Regions from separate parts of the Janthinobacterium sp. SUN206 genome, predicted to be linked through region 1. Evidence: predicted binding sites of a transcription regulator. Region 1 holds the regulator's gene; each other region holds the start of a gene.
The links. The regulator sigma-54, encoded in region 1, starts transcription at its own class of promoters, with help from an activator protein. The targets are predictions, from matches to a motif close to TGGCANGNAANCTGCTTT.
Positions count from the first base shown of each region.

Region 2: the regulator sigma-54 is predicted to act here: its motif matches at 3,738-3,755, upstream of O3300_RS23880 (beta-propeller fold lactonase family protein).
Region 3: the regulator sigma-54 is predicted to act here: its motif matches at 2,862-2,879, upstream of O3300_RS08125 (EDSAP-1 family PEP-CTERM protein).

Region 1 covers NZ_JAPWIB010000003.1:605,787-611,920, forward strand. Annotated here, with positions in the region: gene O3300_RS19700 (SIS domain-containing protein) at 1-885, shown strand, start outside; gene O3300_RS19705 (HAD family hydrolase) at 885-1,418, shown strand; gene lptC (LPS export ABC transporter periplasmic protein LptC) at 1,461-2,072, shown strand; gene lptA (lipopolysaccharide transport periplasmic protein LptA) at 2,098-2,679, shown strand; gene lptB (LPS export ABC transporter ATP-binding protein) at 2,679-3,434, shown strand; gene O3300_RS19725 (RNA polymerase factor sigma-54) at 3,439-4,917, shown strand; gene hpf (ribosome hibernation-promoting factor, HPF/YfiA family) at 4,987-5,349, shown strand; gene O3300_RS19735 (enoyl-CoA hydratase/isomerase family protein) at 5,478-6,134, shown strand, end outside.
Region 2 covers NZ_JAPWIB010000005.1:109,745-115,878, forward strand. Annotated here, with positions in the region: gene proV (glycine betaine/L-proline ABC transporter ATP-binding protein ProV) at 1-467, shown strand, start outside; gene proW (glycine betaine/L-proline ABC transporter permease ProW) at 464-1,567, shown strand; gene proX (glycine betaine/L-proline ABC transporter substrate-binding protein ProX) at 1,577-2,635, shown strand; gene O3300_RS23870 (acyl-CoA-binding protein) at 2,774-3,028, opposite strand; gene O3300_RS23875 (FKBP-type peptidyl-prolyl cis-trans isomerase) at 3,228-3,584, opposite strand; gene O3300_RS23880 (beta-propeller fold lactonase family protein) at 3,782-4,753, shown strand; gene O3300_RS23885 (polysaccharide deacetylase family protein) at 4,824-5,630, shown strand; gene O3300_RS23890 (sterol desaturase family protein) at 5,627-6,134, shown strand, end outside.
Region 3 covers NZ_JAPWIB010000001.1:1,805,499-1,811,632, forward strand. Annotated here, with positions in the region: gene O3300_RS08100 (acyl-CoA thioesterase) at 1-268, opposite strand, end outside; gene O3300_RS08105 (hypothetical protein) at 353-721, opposite strand; gene O3300_RS08110 (hypothetical protein) at 851-976, opposite strand; gene O3300_RS08115 (hypothetical protein) at 1,223-1,396, opposite strand; gene O3300_RS08120 (glycosyltransferase) at 1,532-2,764, shown strand; gene O3300_RS08125 (EDSAP-1 family PEP-CTERM protein) at 2,953-3,930, shown strand; gene O3300_RS08130 (EDSAP-1 family PEP-CTERM protein) at 4,038-5,030, shown strand; gene O3300_RS08135 (nitroreductase family protein) at 5,049-6,134, opposite strand, start outside.

The DNA of each region.
Region 1 (6,134 bases):
GACAGCGTCGGCCGCGCCGTGGCGATGTTGCTGCAATGCAAGGGACGTGTCGTCGTCTCCGGCATCGGTAAGTCCGGCCATATTGCGCGCAAGATTGCCGCCACCCTCGCTTCCACCGGCACGCCGGCCCTGTTCGTGCATCCGGCCGAAGCGGCCCATGGCGACCTGGGCATGGTCACCTCGGACGATGCTTTTATTGCCATATCGTACTCCGGCGAATCATCGGAACTGATGGCCATCATGCCCGTCGTCAAGCGCATGGGCGGCGTGCTGATTTCCATGACGGGCAAGCCCAATTCGAGCCTGGCCCAGCTGGCCGACGTGCACCTGGATATTTCTGTTGAGAAAGAAGCCTGTCCGCTGAACCTGGCGCCGACGGCCAGCACCACCGTCACCCTGGCCCTGGGCGACGCGATCGCCGTGGCCTTGCTCGACTTGCGCGGCTTCAAGGAAGAAGATTTCGCCCGCTCGCATCCGGGCGGCGCCCTGGGCCGCCGTTTGCTCACGCACGTGCATGACGTCATGCGCAGCGGCGAACGCGTACCCAAGGTGCCCGTGGACGCTTCCTTGCTGCAGGCGCTGGAGGAAATGACGAAGAAAGGCATGGGCATGACGGCCGTCGTCGACGCGGACAACCGCCCCGTGGGTGTGTTTACGGATGGCGATCTGCGCCGCATGTTCGAGCGCGTGCAGGATTTCACGCAAGTGGCGATCCGCGACGTCATGCATGCGCAGCCGCGCAGCATCGCGCCCGAACGCCTGGCCGTCGACGCCGTGGCCGTGATGGAGCAGTTCCGCATCAACCAGATGCTGGTCGTCGATGCCGACGGCAAGCTGGTGGGCGCGCTGCATATCCATGATCTGACGCAAGCGAAGGTGATCTGATGGACAGCGTGGCGGACAACCTGGCGCGGGCGGCCAAGGTCAAACTGATGATCTTTGACGTCGATGGCGTGCTCACCGACGGCAGCCTGCATTTCGGCCCGGACGGCGAGATGATGAAAACGTTTAATGTGTATGATGGCCTGGGCATTAAGCTGCTGCAGGAATCGGGCGTGCAGACGGCCATCATCAGTGCGCGCCGCTCGGCCATCACGGCGCGCCGCGCGCAAGACCTGGGCATTACCCATGTGCACCAGGGCGGCCACGACAAGCTGACGCCGTTTCGCGAATTGCTGGCGCTGACGGGCTTGACGGAAGAGCAATGCGGCTATATCGGCGACGACGTCATCGACGCGCCCATCCTGAAGCGCGTGGGCTTTGCCGTCAGCGTGCCGGGCGGGCGTCCGGAGGCGCAGGGCCTGGCGCACCATGTGACGCAGGCTGGCGGCGGTCGCGGCGCGGTGCGCGAGATCTGCGAATTCCTGCTGCGCGCCCAGGACAACTATGCGCGCGTCATGGCGCCGTTCCTGGAGTGAGGCGCGCCGCCTCGCCAGTGACCTTTGAAAGAGTGAAGCCCTATGCGTAAGCCAGGAGGCGCCCATCGCTGGCGCATGATCTTTACCGTGCTGGGCGCGGTTGTCGTCGCGCTGGGCAGCTTTTGGCTGCTCGAGGTGATGAACAAGAATGGCCAGGACATCACGGCCAGCAAGCATCTGGATGAACCCGACTATTTCATCACCAATTTCAGCATGGTGCGCATGGACTTGACGGGCAAGCCCAGCTACATCGTGTCGGGCACCAAGCTCACGCATTATCCGCTGGACGATTCGTCCGATATCGACCAGCCTTTCGTGCGCAAGCTCACGCCAGGCATGCCGCCGATGAACATGAATGCGGAATTGGCGCATATCGACCAGGACAATACCCGGCTGCAACTGCACCGCAAGGTCGTGATCGACCGCGTGGCCAGTCCGAAGGCGCAGAACCTGACGGTCAAGACGGAAGCGCTGACGGTGTTCCCGGACGAGGAAAGAATGGAAACGGACGTGCCTGTCGATATCCTGACGGGCGCCTCGCGCATCAATGGCGTCGGCATGAAGGCGAATAACGCCACCGGCGTGGTGGAAGTGCAGAATGCGCTGCGCATGGTCCTCCCGCCGAAACCGCGCCCGGCCGCGGCGGCAAAATGACAGAATGAAACAAGGAAACCATACTATGAAGAACATCTTGCTGTTGACCGTATTTTCGCTGGCCATCATGGGCGTGGCGCATGCCGAGAAGGCCGATTCCGAGAAGGAAGCCGTCATCACGGCACGCAGCGGCCACGTCGATGACGTCAAGCAGGTGCGCACCCTGACGGGCGACGTCGTGCTGGTCAAGGGGACCCTGACCATGAAGGCGGGCCGGGCCCTGATCACGGAAGATCCGCAAGGCTACCAGTTCATCACCTTCTGGGCCGATCCCGGCAAGCTTGCGACCTTCCGCCAGAAGCGCGATGGCGCGGGCGACCTGTGGGTCGAAGGCGAGGCGGAGCGCGTGGAGTACGACAACAAGACGGAAGTGGTGAAGCTGTTTTCCAGAGCCAAGTTGACGCGCCTGGAAGGCGCGAAAGTCACCGATGTGGCCAATGGCGCTTTCATCTCGTATGACAGCCGCAAGGAAGAATTTGCGATGGAAAATTCCAACAGCGGCACCAGCACCGCCGATGGCGGCAGCGTGCGCATGGTGATCCAGCCGAAGACCAAGGCGCCGGCAGCGGAGAAAGCGCCGGCCACGCCCGCGCCAGGAAAGAAATAATGGAAAATACACGTTGCGGCAGCACCCTGATCGTTCGCGGGCTGCAAAAAACCTATGGCAAGCGGCAAGTCGTGCATGATGTCTCGCTGCAAGTCGAATGCGGCGAAGTGGTGGGCTTGCTGGGCCCGAACGGCGCCGGCAAGACCACCTCGTTCTATATGATCGTCGGCCTGGTGCCGTCCGATGGCGGCAGCATCGATATCAGCGGCGTGGATATCTCCAGCCTGCCGATCCACCGCCGCGCGCAGATGGGCCTGTCCTACCTGCCGCAGGAAGCGTCCGTCTTCCGCAAGCTGACGGTGGAAGACAATATCCGCGCCGTGCTGGAAATCCAGACCGTCGAAGGCCGCCCGCTGACGAAGGCCGAGATCGAGGAGCGGCTGGATAAATTGCTGGCCGACCTGCAGATTGAAAAGCTGCGCGAGAACCAGGCGCTGTCCCTGTCCGGTGGCGAACGCCGCCGCGTGGAAATCGCCCGCGCGCTGGCCACCGATCCCCGTTTCGTGCTGCTCGACGAGCCGTTCGCCGGCGTCGATCCGATCGCCGTGATCGAGATCCAGCGCATCGTGCGTTTCTTGAAGGAGCGCAATATCGGCGTGCTGATTACCGATCATAATGTGCGTGAGACGCTGGGTATTTGCGACCGCGCCTACATCATCAACCAGGGCTCGGTGCTGGCGTCGGGACGCCCCGACGACATCATTGCGAACGAGTCGGTACGCCGGGTCTATCTGGGCGAACACTTCCGCATGTAAGCCAATGAAACAATCATTGCAGCTGCGCACTTCGCAGCACCTGGCACTGACGCCGCAGTTGCAGCAATCGATACGCCTGTTGCAATTGTCTACCCTGGAATTGCACCAGGAACTCGAGCAATTGCTGACGGACAATCCCTTGCTCGAACGCCTCGACGATCCGCTCGACCGTTCGCTGCGCCTGCTGTCCGACGGGGCCTTGAGCTCCACGGCCGCGCCGGCCGAAGCGCCGCCCCAGCCGCCAGGCCAGGAGGCGCCCGCGGCGCCGGCCGAAGGGGAAGCGTTTGACGGCGAGGGGGGCGACAGCCCGGCCGCCGCGGACGGCGGCGACAGCGACTGGAGCGAGGCGAGCCGGGGGAAGGCGCCCGACGACGACGATTCGCGTCCGCAATTGGAGGCCCATCACTGCACCCTGCGCGAACACCTGATGGAGCAGATGCGCGTGACGGTGCTCGAATTGCGCGACCGCGCGCTGGTCGAGCTGATCATCGACGCGCTCGACGACAATGGCTACCTGGAAGAGTCGCTCGACGACATCCTGGCGCGCCTGCCGGAAGAGCTGGAAATCGACGCCGACGAGATGCGCACGGCCTTGTCGCTGCTGCAAAGTTTCGATCCGCCGGGCGTGGGCGCGCGCAACGCGTCCGAATGCCTGGCCCTGCAAATCAAGCGCTTGCCGCACATCGCCATGGTGACGCGGCGCATGGCCCTCGTCATCGTGGAAAAGCACCTGGCCTGGTTTGCCCAGCGCGATTTCAACAAGTTGAAAAAAGCCCTCGATTGCGACGATGAAGACTTGCGCGAAGCGCAGACGGTGATTCGCCAGTGCAATCCGCATCCGGGCGCCGTGTTCGCCTCGGACGTGTCCGATTACGTGGTGCCCGACGTCGTCGTCAAGCGCGCGCGCAATGGCTGGCAAGTCACCCTGAACAACGACGTCATGCCGCGCCTGCGCGTCAACGCCATGTACGCCAACTTGCTCAAGCAGGGCAAGGGGGAGGGCGCCATGGGCGCACAGTTGCAGGAAGCCAAGTGGCTGATCAAGAATATGCGCCAGCGCTTCGACACGATCCTGCGCGTGGCGCAGGCGATAGTAGAAAGACAAAAGAACTTTTTCTCGCATGGGGCCGTTGCCATGCGCCCCCTTGTGCTCCGTGAAATAGCTGATACACTGGGTTTACACGAGAGTACTATCTCGCGGGTAACAACTCAAAAGTACATGCTGACCCCGCACGGCATGTTCGAGTTGAAATATTTCTTTGGTAGCCACGTCGCCACCGAAGCGGGGGGCGAAGCGTCATCGACGGCGATACGGGCATTGATCGTGCAACTGACAGGAGCAGAAGACCCTAAAAATCCTTTATCCGACAGTAAGATTGCGGACATGCTGGGGGAACAAGGCATGGTGATTGCGCGACGTACTGTTGCCAAATACCGGGAAGCATTAAAAATTCCGCCAGTGAGCCTGCGTAAGTGTTTGTAAGTTTTTTTCGGTTCCTCTGCGGGCCGGATAGGATGGACCGCACGAACCCGATCATCTTTAGGAGTGTGTATGAATCTCACCATCAGCGGACATCATCTCGAAGTGACACCAGCCATCCGTGAATACGTACAAACGAAGCTGGAGCGCGTGAAACGTCATTTCGATCAAGTCATCGATATCGCCGTGATTCTGACCGTGGATAACCTCAAAGAGAAAGAAAAACGTCAAAAGGCTGAAGTCAACCTGCGTTTGAGCGGCAAGACTGTCTATGTGGAAAGCTTGGCGCACGACCTGTACGCCGCGATCGATACGCTGATCGACAAGCTCGATAGGCAAGTGATGAAATACAAAACCAAAGTGCAAGGGCACGGTAAAGAGGCGATCAAGCATCTGCCAGACAACTCCGAGGAAGAAGCCGTCGTCGCCGTCTAAGGCCACCCGCTTCCAGCAGTTGTGATCAACTAAGGGCGCACATTGCGCCCTTTTTTGCGCCCAGCGGAACGCAATGTTCCCCGCGCAGGCATTAGAATATTCGCACTTTCACTTCTTTCCTGCCTGCCATGAGCGACTTCGTCCAGACTTCCATCCGCAACCGCACCGGGCACATCGTGCTCGACCGTCCGAAAGCCTTGAATTCCCTGTCGCTGGAGATGGTGCGCGCCCTGAGCGCGGCCCTGCTGGCCTGGCGCGACGATCCGCAGGTGGACGCCGTCGTGATCCGCTCCAGCAGCGACAAGGCCCTGTGCGCCGGCGGCGACATCCGTTTCTTTTACGATGCGGGTCTGGCCACGCCGCAAGGCGGCAGCGCCTTGCTGGAAGATTTCTTTACGGAAGAATATGCTTTAAATCATTTAATTCATTTCTACCCGAAACCGTATATCGCCGTGATGGATGGCGTGGTGATGGGCGGCGGCATGGGCGTGGCGCAAGCCGGGCCAGGCAACCGCTTGCGCATCGTGACGGGCCGCACGCGCATGGCCATGCCGGAAGTCAATATCGGCCTGTTCCCGGACGTGGGCGGCAGTTATTTCCTGTCCCGCCTGGCTGGCCAGCTGGGCCTGTACCTGGGCTTGACGGGCTTGACGATCAACGCGGCCGACGCCCTGTACACGGGCCTGGCCGATGTCTACCTGCCCGAAGCGCAGATGGGGGCGCTGCTGGACCTGTTTGAATCGACGCCGGGCGAGGCCTTGCCGGTGGCCATCAAGGCGCTGGCG
Region 2 (6,134 bases), on a different contig from region 1:
CTGCCAACGATTACGTGCGCAACTTCGTGCGCGGCGTCGATGCGGCGGCTGTCTTCAAGGCCAGCGATATCGCCCGCAAGAGCCAGATCGTCGTGTCCGAGTCGCCGAGCCGCGGCTCGCGCGCCGCGCTGTCGATGCTGGAAGAGCAGGATCGCGCGTTTGCCTACGTCGTCAATCCGCAGCGCAAGTTTCTCGGCGTCGTCTCGGCCGATTCGCTGCGCAGTGCGCTCGACGGCCATGTCGGTCCGCTGGGCCTGGCGCATGCCTATCTGCCCGACGTGCAGACCATCAATGCAGATGAGCCAGTCGCCGGCCTGTTCGGCCAGGTGGCGCAACTGCCTTACGCCGTCCCTGTGGTGGCCAATGACGGCAGCTTCCGCGGCGCCATCAGCAAGACAACCTTGCTGAAGTTCCTCGACCGCGACACGCCAGCCATAGCCGAACAACAACAGAAAGGACAAGCATGAACCCAAGCACCGTTTCCGCAGTAGAACCTGTTGTTGAACAGGCCGCTCAAATCAATCCCTGGGCGCTGACGCCGCCTACCGACGCCAGCACCGCCTGGCTGGACGCCGCCGCGCCTGCCGTGCAGCCGGAACATGCGTCCGGCTTTCACCTGACGCAGATTTTCGACGGCTCGCTGCCGCTGGAAAGCTGGATCAACCAGGGCCTGGGCTGGGTCGTCGCGCATTTCCGTCCCTTCTTCCAGGCCGTGCGCGCGCCGATCGACAGTGTGCTGTCCGGCGTGGAAGGCGTGCTGCTGGCCGCCCCGTCGCTGACGGTGATCGCCATCATCGGCTTGCTGGCTTGGCAATTTACCAGCCGCACCCTGGCCATCGGCACCGTGCTGGCGCTGCTGGTGGTGTCGATGCTGGGCATCTGGCCGGAAGCCATGACGACCCTGTCGCTGGTCTTGACGTCGCTGGCGTTCTGCCTGGCCATCGGCTTGCCGTTGGGCATCTTCCTTGCCAGCAGCGACCGCGCACAGAATATCCTGCGCCCCCTGCTGGATGCCATGCAGACGACGCCCGCGTTTGTCTACCTAGTGCCCGTGGTAATGCTGTTTGGTATCGGTAATGCGCCTGGCGTGATCGTGACGATCATCTTTGCCCTGCCGCCGCTGGTGCGTCTGACCAACCTCGGCATCCGCCAGGTGCGTCCCGACCTGATCGAAGCGGCCCGCGCCTATGGCGCCTCGCCGTGGCAGTTGCTGACCCGCGTGCAATTCCCGCTGGCCATGCCATCGATCATGGCCGGTATCAACCAGTCGCTGATGCTGTCGCTGTCGATGGTCGTGATCGCCTCGATGATCGCCGTCGGCGGCTTGGGCCAGATGGTATTGCGCGGCATCGGCCGCCTGGACATGGGCCTGGCCACCGTGGGCGGCCTGGGCATCGTGCTGCTGGCCATCACCCTGGACCGCTTGACGCAAGCGATGGGCCAGCCACGCCGCGGCGTGCGCCACTGGTACCAGACGGGTCCTGCCGGTTTCGTGCTGCGCCTGGTGCGCGGCAATGCGGAGAAAAATAATGTTGAACAGCAAGTAACGCTGGCCAACGCACAATAAAGGATACACATGCATCAAATCGACAATTTCAAAGTGACGCAAAAATCGCAACGCAAGTTCCAGCTGTTTTCCGCCCTGGCGATCGCCGCCATGGCCCTGACCACCAGCCTGGCCATGGCGCAGACGCCGGCCGCCGCTGCCGATGCGCTGCCCGGCAAGGGCGTCAAGGTGCAACCGCTGCAAAGCTCGATCGCGGAAGAAACCTTCCAGACCATGCTGGTCGACAAGGCCCTGGAAAAGCTGGGCTACGAAGTGCAGCCCATCAAGGAAGTGGAATATCCGACGGCGCATATCGCCATTGCCAACGGTGACGCCACCTTCATGGCCGTGCACTGGGACCCGATGCACAAGGATTTCTATAACAATGCGGGCGGCGACGCCAAGCTGTCGCGCACGGGCCAGTATGCGGGGCCTGCCGCGCAAGGTTATCTGATCGACAAGGTGACGGCGGAAAAGTACAACATCACGAATATCGACCAGTTGCGCGATCCCAACCTGGCCAAGCTGTTCGACCATGATGGCGATGGCAAGGCCGACTTGACCGGTTGCAACCCCGGCTGGGGCTGCGAAGCGCTGATCGAGAACCACATGGATGCGTATAAATTGCGCAAGACGGTGACCCACGTGCAGGGCAGCTATGCGGCCCTGATCGCCGACACCCTGGGCCGCTACAAGCGTGGCGAACCGATCCTGTATTACACGTGGACGCCGTACTGGGTCAGCGGCGTGCTGGTGCCGGGCAAGGACGTGGTCTGGCTGAAAGTGCCGTTCTCGGCCAATCCGGACAAGGTGAATACCCGCCTCGACGATGGCAGCGACTACGGCTTTGCCGTCAACACGGCGCGCATCGTGTCGAACAAGGCCTGGGCGGAGAAGAATCCGGCCGCGGCCAAGCTGTTCGAAGTGATGCAATTGCCCGTGGCGGACATCAATGCGCAGAACGAGCGCATGCGCCGCGGCGAAAACACGCAAGCCGATATCGCCCGTCATACGGCTGGCTGGATCAAGTTCCACCAGCAGACGTTTGACGGCTGGATCGCGCAAGCGCTGGCGGCGGCGAAAAAGTAAGTTTGCGGCTGAGACAGGCGTAAAAAAAGTGGCTACCGATTTGGTAGCCACTTTTGCATTTTCAGCCTGTTTTTGTGGTTTTTGGTGAGTTTTCAGCCGTTTTCGGCCCATTTCTCTGCAAAACAGGCGTTTTCAGGTTTAATCCTTCAAGTCTTCGATCAGGTCGATGTATTGCTGTTGCGCCTCTTCCTTCGAGGTGCCGGCCAGGGCCGCCCAGGCGTCGAACTTGGCGCGGTTGACGAAATCGGTCATGCCAGGACGCTCGCCCGTGGCGTCGCCGCTCGACGCTTGCTTGAACAAGGCGTAGATTTTCAACAAGGTCATATTGTCCGGACGCTCGGACAGGGTCTTGGAATCGAGCTGCGCTTGTTCGAATTGCTCTTGTAAACTCATGATGGCTCCTGTGTGCTGATGGAATCGCTGGAAAAGTGCGGCAGGCCCGGCGGAGTGGCCACCGTGCGTGCTGCAGTGCCTGACATCATAGTGAAAAAAGCGCGCCGTGCATTAGAGGACACACTCAAAACAAAAACGCCGCCGCTGAGTGAACAGGGGCGGCGTCGGTACAGTCGCTTGAGCGCTGCGGAGTCGGTGCTTATACGCCCAGCAGTTCGACGTCGAAAATCAGGGTGGCGTTCGGAGGAATCACGCCGCCGGCGCCGCGTGCGCCATAGCCCAGTGCTGCCGGGATGATCAGCTGGCGCTTGCCGCCCACTTTCATGCCTTGCACGCCTTCGTCCCAGCCTTGAATGACGCGGCCGGCACCCAGCGGGAATTCGAATGGATCGTTGCGGTCCTTGCTCGAGTCAAATTTCGCGCCGGCGCTGCCGTCGTCGTTTTGCAGCCAGCCCGTGTAATGCACGACAACATTGTTGCCGGCTTGCGCTTCAGCGCCTTCGCCAACGGTGGTGTCGATGTATTGCAGGCCGGAAGCGGTAGTGGTGGTGGTCATGATTATCCTTGTGTAGGCGATGAAAGCTTCAGATTGTAGAGCAATGAGTTGCAAAGCGCCATTCCAGGCCTGGCACGGGGAAAAAACGGAAATTACGGCGATGTGTGGCTGCCGGCAGCATTTAAGGGGGGATTTCACACAATAAATACAGTGTTCCACGTAAAATGCATGTTTTGTATTTAACAGTGATTTTTGCCATGTTCCGCAGTCTACGCCGCCTTGTTTTTTCCTCGCTGTGCCTGGTTTCCGCAATATCGACGGCGCAAGCCGAAGTGGTGGTGGTGCTCAATTCCCGTGATGCTACGGTGCAACTGCTGGACCAGAAAACCTATGCTCCCCTGTCCACCTTTGCCGTCGGCAAGGAACCGCACCATCTGATGGAAACGCCGGACGGCAAGTCGCTGATCGTCGCCAGTTCCGTCGGCAACGAGCTGATCTTCCTCGACCCTGTGTCGGGCCAGATCCAGCGCCGCATCAGCAACATCCTCGACCCGTACCAGATCGGCTTTTCGCCGGACCAGAAATGGTTCATCTCGAACTCCTTGCGCCTGGACCGCATCGACCTGTACCGCTACGACGGCAAGAACCTGACCCTGGCCAAGCGCATCCCGCTGCCAAAACTGCCCAGCCACATGGCGTTCACGGCCGACAGCACCATGGCTTTCATTACGCAGCAGGGCAGCAACCAGGTCAGCGCCATCGACCTGGCCACGCAAACGGTGAAATGGACCATGCCTGTCGGCCCGGCGCCGGCCGGCATCACGATGACGCCCGATGGCAAGCATTTGCTGGTGGGCATCATGGGCAGCGATTACGTGGAAGTGATCGACTGGCGCACGCAAAAGACCGTCAAGCGCATCAAGGCGGGCGCCGGCACGCACAATTTCCGCGCGCTGGGCGACAACCGCATGACGTTTGTCTCGAACCGCGTGTCGAACACCATTAACATCATCGACCAGCAAACCCTGGAAAACGTGGGCACCATCAATGTGCCGGGCGGCCCCGATTGCATGGAAATCACGCCGGACGGCAAGACCATGTGGGTAACGTTGCGCTGGATCAAGAAAGTGGCCGTGATCGACCTTACCACGCGCAAGGTGATCAAGACCATCCCGGTGGGCCGCTCGCCCCATGGCGTGTACTTCGCCACCCACTCGCCGCGCATGTGATGAGCCGGTGATGATGAAACGCTTCATTTTCGCGGGCCACGCGCCCGCCATGCTGCTGTGCGCCAACGCCATGCTGTCGCCCGCGCATGCCGCCACACCTGCTGCCGTACCTGCCGCCGTATCTGCTGCCCCAGCCGCATCTCCAGCTGCATCTTTAGCGCCAGCCGCCTGCAAGGGCACCATCTACATGACGTTTGACACGGGCAGCCAGTCGCAAGCGCAGCTGATCGCCGACGTGCTGAATAAACGCCATGTGAAGGCAACCTTCTTCCTGGCCAATGAAAAGACCACGCGCGGCGACTATTCGCTCGATGCCTCGTGGGCGCCGTACTGGAAAGCCCGCGTGGCCGAAGGCCATGCGTTTGGCACGCATACGTTTGACCACGTGTACTGGAAGAAGGATCTGGCCAACGGCTTGATCCAGGTCAAGCCCCAGTTCGGCAAGGATGGCGGCAAGCTGGCGTCATTCACGGATCAGCAGTTCTGCGAAGAATTGCGCCGCGTCGATACGCGCTTCCAGGAGCTGACCGGGCGCAAGCTCGACCCGTTCTGGCGCGCGCCGGGCGGCTACACGTCGCCGCGCACCCTGGCGGCCGGCAGCGCCTGCGGCTACCAGCACGCGGGCTGGGCGCCGGCCGGCTATTCGGGCGATGAATTACCCAGCGATAAGTATCCAAACGCCACGCTGCTGAAGAAAGCCCTGGCGAACTTGCGCAGCGGCGATATTTTCATTGCGCACATGGGCATCTGGTCGCGCAAGGATGCATGGGCACCGGCCAACCTGGACGCCTTGATTTCCGGCCTGCAAGACAAAGGTTTCTGCTTTGCCACCCTGCGCGAGCACCCTGCCTATGCGCAGAAGAAGGGCCAGCCATGATCGCCGCCGACATCGTCAGCTTCGTTACGCCCGTCATCGATGCTGTGGTCGACGCCTTTGGCGCGGCGCAAGGATGGCTGTTCCAGACGGTGGTGAACCCGCTCGTATATCACCTGGGCTTTGGCGAATTCACGGAAGAAGCGTTCGAGGGCACGGAGTGGCTGCTGATCGGCCTGTGCGAACTGGTGCTGCTGTTTCTCGTGCTGCGTCCGCTCGAAGCCTTGATTCCCGCGCAAAAGATGACGGACCCGCGCGCCCGCTGGAACGATTTTATCTATACGGTGCTGCACCGCATCGGCCTGTTTTCCGTCGTGGTGTTCTTCACGCTCGATCCGCTGATGGATGCACTGGCAGGCGCCTTGCGCTTCGACAATATTCATCCATTGAACCTGGAATCGCTGTTGCCCGGCATCAGCCCCTTACTCAGTTTTATCATTTATTTTGTGATACTGGACTTCGTCGATTATTGCTACCACCGGGCCTCGCACCATTTCGGCTGGTGGT
Region 3 (6,134 bases), on a different contig from region 1:
CGCGGATACCCACTTCCATCGACGTCGTGCCCGTGTAATTGATCGAGGCCAGGAACGTCACCAGTTCGCCCACGTGGATAGGCTGCAGGAACATCACCTGGTCCACCGACAGGGTGACCACGTAGCTGCCCGAATAGCGGCTGGCGCAGGCATAGGCAACGCTGTCGAGGTACTTCAGGATGGTGCCGCCGTGCACGTTACCGGAAAAGTTGGCCATATCGGGCGTCATCAAGACCGTCATCGTCAGTTCGTGGGCCGACCAGTTCATCGCGCTGTCCAAAGTGTTCTCCAAAGGGGGAAATTAAAAGTGAGGGAAGATGTGAAAACCGGCCCCAGGGGCCGGTAGCGGGACTTACAGGCCCAGGGTATCGATGTCGGCCAGCGAGTCGCGGCCCTTGTCGGAAATGTCGTGGCCCTCGCCTTCGGCGCGCGCCACGATGTGGGCTTTCTTGCCCAGGAAATAAGCCACGTCCGAGTCCAGCTTGGTCAGCGGATCGGTGGCGACGGCGCGCAGCCCCATGATGCAGCGGCGCAGGAACAGCAGTTGTTGTGCTTTCTCGGTGATGGACAAACGGCCATCGCGTGCATAGCTGAGCAGCTTCAGGCCGGACAGGCGCTTGGCATTGCGGGCAACGCAAGCGCTGGGGCGCTCGGTCTTGATGCCGCGTGCAACTTGCTCCAGCGCGTCATATTCATCGGTCGTTAATTTCTCGTTCTTCATTACTTTTCCATAAAAGGCCAGGTGTTCGGCCCCCATGGTACGCGCCCCGCTGCGCATCGGCAACAGGCAACGTGAATCTACCGCCGCCCGCCAGGCGGCCAGGCGGCGGAAACACGGGCGCGACGACCGTTATTTGTAGCTGCGCAGCAGCAGCCATGCCAGGCCGCAACCCGCCACGGCGCCCGCCAGGGCCAGCGCCACGAGGTTTTTGCTGGTGATCACAGGGCGCCGGCCCAGGTAAATTTTGTTATGCAAGGAATTGCCCACGATGGTCTCCTGTACAAGAATTTTTATGATGTCTCATTATAAGAACAGAATCGTGACGGCCGCATGACACTCGACAGTTAGAGCTTGATTTGTATCCACTCGGCAACATTTATTGGCGTTTTTGTTGTTTAAATGGCGTGGCGCTGGCGGCCACCGCGCAGTCCATTTCCGATCGGAAATAAACGCGGCGCGCATCTCCCCGTCACCGCCATGCCGGCGGTGCACCGCGCCCCGTCACTGCATTTTCACGGGCGGCGGCGGCGGCGTCGGCTCCTCGACGGGCACGGGCTCGATGTGGGGCGGCGTTTCCGGCGGCGGCGTGACGGGATCGCCTTCCGGCGGTGGCGGCATATCGGGTTCGGGCGTGCTGTGCGCACGCAACAGGGCAGGACGGAATTGGGTTTGCATGTGACCTCCTTTGCCCCACTCTAGCCGATGCGGCCAAATCCTGGCGCCCGCCAGTGGCAAGCCGCTGCGGGAACTAAACGGCGCGGCGCCACTCCAACCTAACAGGTCTCTCACCTGCGAATGCAAGCAATCCCCATGGCGCGCAAGAAAATCCTCTTTATGGCCGAGGCAGTGACCCTGGCCCACGTCGGCCGCCCCCTGAGCCTGGCCCAGGGACTCGACGAGGACAAATATGAGGTGCATTTTGCCTGCGCCGATGGCTATGACTTTTGCTTCAAGCAGGCGCCCTTTCGCCGCTGGCGCATCGACAGTATTTCATCGCTGCAATTCCTACAGGCCTTGGCGCACGGCAAGCCCGTCTACACGGAAAGCACCCTGCACGCATATGTGGAAGACGACTTGCGCCTGCTCAATACCGTCCAGCCCGATCTCGTGATCGGCGACTTCCGCCTGTCGCTGTCCGTCAGCGCGCGCCTGCAGCGCATTCCCTACCTCACCGTCAGCAATGCCTACTGGAGTCCGTACGTGCGCCAGCACTACACGGTGCCCAGCCTGCCCCTGACCCGCCTGCTGCCCATCTGGCTGGCAGCCCCCCTGTTCCGCCTGATCCGGCCGCTGGCCTTCGCCTCGCATGCCGTGCCGCTGAACCGCGTGCGCCGCCGCCATGGCCTGCCGTCGCTGGGCAGCGACCTGCGGCGCATCTATACGGATGCGGACCGCACCGTGTATGCGGATATTCCGCAACTGTTCCCGCCGCACGCCATGCCGTCCACGCACGACTACCTGGGCCCCATCATCTGGGCGCCGCCGCTCGACTTGCCGGACTGGTGGCAGCGCCCGGAACTGAGCAGTGGACGACCCATCATCTACGTCACCCTGGGCAGTTCCGGCCAGGGGCAATTGCTGCCGCGCGTGCTGCACGCGCTGGCGCCCCTGCCCGTCACCGTATTGGCGGCCACGGCCGGCACCGGCCGCGTCGATGCCGTGCCGCCGAATGCCCACGTCGCGCCCTTCTTGCCGGGCGACGCGGCGGCCCGGCGCGCCAGCCTGGTGATCTGCAACGGCGGCAGCCCCACCAGCCAGCAGGCGCTGACGGCAGGCGTGCCCGTCATCGGCATCGCCAGCAACCTCGACCAATTCCTCAACATGCACGGCATCGCGGGGACCGGCGCCGGCCTGCTGCTGCGCGCCGACCGCTTCCATGAAACCGCCCTGCGCCATGCCGCCACGCGCATGCTCGACGATGGCCGGGCCAGGCTGGCGGCGCGCCAGCTGGCCACGGCCATGCGCGACTATGTGCCAGGGCAACGCTTGCTGCCCCATCTGCACGCCCTGCTGGGGTCTTCGCCGCAAGGCGGCCAGCCTTGACGGGCGGCGTCGGCTTTTCTTACAGAGAGTCCGGCAACACCTGCAGCACGTCAACAAAAGCACGCCAAGTCCTTGATTTCAAAAGAACCTCATGCGTTGGCATGGAAGTCGCTTAAGTCTGGCCATGAGCACCTGCAGACAGGACTCAGGCAACACTTCCAGACTCACTCAACCACGAGGTGAATACAATGAAACTCTCGAAACTGAAACTGCTTCCGGCCGCAGCCGCACTGACCATGTTGTGCGCCGCCGGTAGCGCACAGGCGGGCGCCTACGGCTACGCCTACAACAACATCTTCGGCTTGCAGATCGTCGCCGCCACGGGCTCGATCACCGCCCTGAACAGCACCACGATCTCGCGCGCCACGGCCACCCTGAATGGCGTCAGCGTCATCAATGGCGGCCCCGGCCTGCTCGACTCGCCCCGCGCCGCCATCGGCGCCGTGACCAAAGGGGAAAACAATTTCACGCAACAAGGCGCCTCGGGCAACTACTCGCGCGGCGATGCGCAGATCGTCAGCACGCAGTTTCCCTCGTTCCCGCCCGGCTCCACCTCCACGCAGGCGGTGAACGTGGCCGAGGCCCATCTGGCCGGCCCAGCCGGCACGGCCGACGCGTCCGGCCGCAACGGCTCGACCACGGGCTTCTCCGTCAACTTCGTCGTCGGTTCGCCCACGGCAACGCTGAGCTTTGACTTCTTCTCCTCGCCATTCATGCAAGTCTTCCTGCAAAGCACAGTGGGACAACTGTCCACCGCGACGGCCAACCTGGTGATGACCATTACCATCACCAACTCGACCGGTGCGACCGTCTTCAACTGGACGCCCGATGGCGTCGTCGGCTCCGGCATCTTCGGTGGCACGGAAAACGCCGATGCGGCCAACCTGAACACCGGCCTGGCGACCAACTTCCTGACGCGCGGCAACCTGTTTACGTATAACCCCACCGGTTGCGGCACGCCTGGCGGCACCGGCGTGGGCACGACTTGCGGCGGCAACTTCAACGCCGTCAGCAATGCCCTCGCGGCCGGCAACTACACCTTGACCTTGAATGCGGTGGAGAGCGTGGACCTGGTCAAGCAGGCACCGGAACCGGGCACCCTGGCGCTGCTGGGCCTGGGCCTGGCCGGCCTGGGCTATGCCAGCCGCCGCAAGGTCAGCGCCTGAACCAGGCAACAGGGGGATGCACAGGCGAGGGAGTTTCCTCGCCTTTTTCATGTGGCAAGCCTGTCGGTTTTCCTTACAACCCGGCCGACCAGGAGATGAGGATTTTCATGACTACATTTTCTTGTACCCGATTGCCCATGCTCCTGCTGAGCTTGCTATTGCTGGCCAGCAGCGGCACTGCCGGCGCCGCCGCCTACGGCTATTCGTACACCAGCGTCTTTGGCCTGGTCATCAGCAATCCCTCCGGCTCCGTCACCCTGCTCAGCAACATCGACCTGTCACGCACGACCGCCACGCTCAATGGCAGCAGCGTCATCAATGGCGGCAGCAACGAGATCGACGCGCCGCAGGCGAAACGCGGCGCCGTCAGCAAGGGAGAGAACGACTTTACCCCGCAAGGCATGGGCAATGCTTCGTATGCGCGCGGCGAAGCGCAAATCGTCGCCTCGCAAATCCCCCCCTTCCCACCGGGCTCGACCAGCACGCATACCGTGAACGCGGCAGAAACCTTCCTGGCGGGCGGCGGCAGCGCGGACGCCTCGGGGCGCAACGGTTCCAGCACCGCGATGACCGTCAATTTCGTCGTCGGCCAACCGGGCGCGACCCTGGCCTTCGACTTCCAGGCCCTGCCCTTCATGCAGCTGTACCTGGACGCGCTGGCCGGCACGGGCTCGGCGGCCACGACGAATATGGCGATGACGTTCAGCATCATCGATGAACATGGCCAGATCGTCTTCAGCTGGGCACCCGACGGCAAGCTCGGCTCCGGCATCCTGGGCGGCACCGAACTGGCCGATGCGGCCAGCCTCAACACGGGCTACGCGCAAACGCCGCTCACCAGCGGCAGCGTGTTCACCTACGATCCCAGCGGCTGCGGCGCCCCCACGGGCACGGGCGTCGGCACGGCGTGCGGCGGGCAGTACGGCGCCGTCACGGACAGGCTGGCGGCCGGCAGCTACACGCTGGTGTTGAATATGCTGAACAGTTCCGAACTGGCCTATGTGCCAGGCGTCACGCCAATGGCGCTGCCGGGCACCTTGCCGTTGCTGGCGGCCGGCTTGCTGGCGCTGGCCGTCCTGGCGCCCCGGCGGCGGCGCTGACGGGGCGTCACGCGCGCCTCACTGGCCCGCCGTTGGCGCCACCAGCAAGTCTTGCAGCGGACGGCGCAGCGAGCGCGCACTGGCCGCCGGGCCGGCGCCTATGCGCCCGAGAAACACGGCCCGATCCAACGCGGCCGCCCCCAGCACGGCCTGGCAGCGCACGGCCAGTGCCTGCGCCAGCTCCTGCAGGCCATCGGTGCGCGAAAAGGCGCGCCGTTCGCGCACATAGCGGGCGAAGATCAGCGGCGTCAGTTCCGGCTGCAATTGCAGGCCCAGTTGCGTGGCCGTCAGCCAGAAGCGTTGCATGGCGCGCCCGGCCGCCACGTAATCGTCGATGTGGCGCGGCGACGCGTCAGCCAGCAGCACGAAATGGGCGGCGCAATACAGGCCCGGCAGCAAGTCCATCTGCAGGCGCGGCGCGACGGTGCCCGCCAGCCAGGTATTGAAGAACTCCACGCGGCGCCAGCTGTGCATGACCCAGCGCATCAGGCGCGCCGTCATCGCGTCGACGCCCAGCGCCTGCTCCGGGATGCGGTCGGTGCTGTAGCGCGCACCCCACTCGATCACGTCGCGGTGCACCTTGTGCGCTTCCGGCATGGTCAGGCGCAGCTTCGCATTGTCGAACATCAGCCGCGCGCAGGCGAGGCGCGCGCGCCTGCCTTCGAACCACTGCACGCCGTAGCCGGACGGTAAGCTGGCCGCCAGCGCCGCCTTTTCGCTGGCGCGCAAGCTGCGCGTGCTGAGCCGGCGCCGCTGCACGCTGCGCTGCGGCAAGAAGGCCGCCAGCGGATCGGGCGGCATGCCGGGGCTGTCAACCAGGCGCACATCGAAGGTAGGCAGGGTGTCGGGCATGGACAGGCGCCGGCGCGCTTCCATGCGCAAGCCGTGGCTGCTGGCCGCCAGAGCCATGCTTTCGAGCAAGGCGCCCAGCGACAGCTGACTGGGATGGCCGTCGAGGTCGTACACGCAATGGCTGCGCGTATCGAAACCGTGCACGACGACATGGCGCGGCGCCACGACTTCAAAGCGCCACGGCTGCGTGTTGTCGCCGCTGGGCGCCCAGCGCGCCTGCTCGAGAATGTTTTCCAGCACGGGATCGATCTG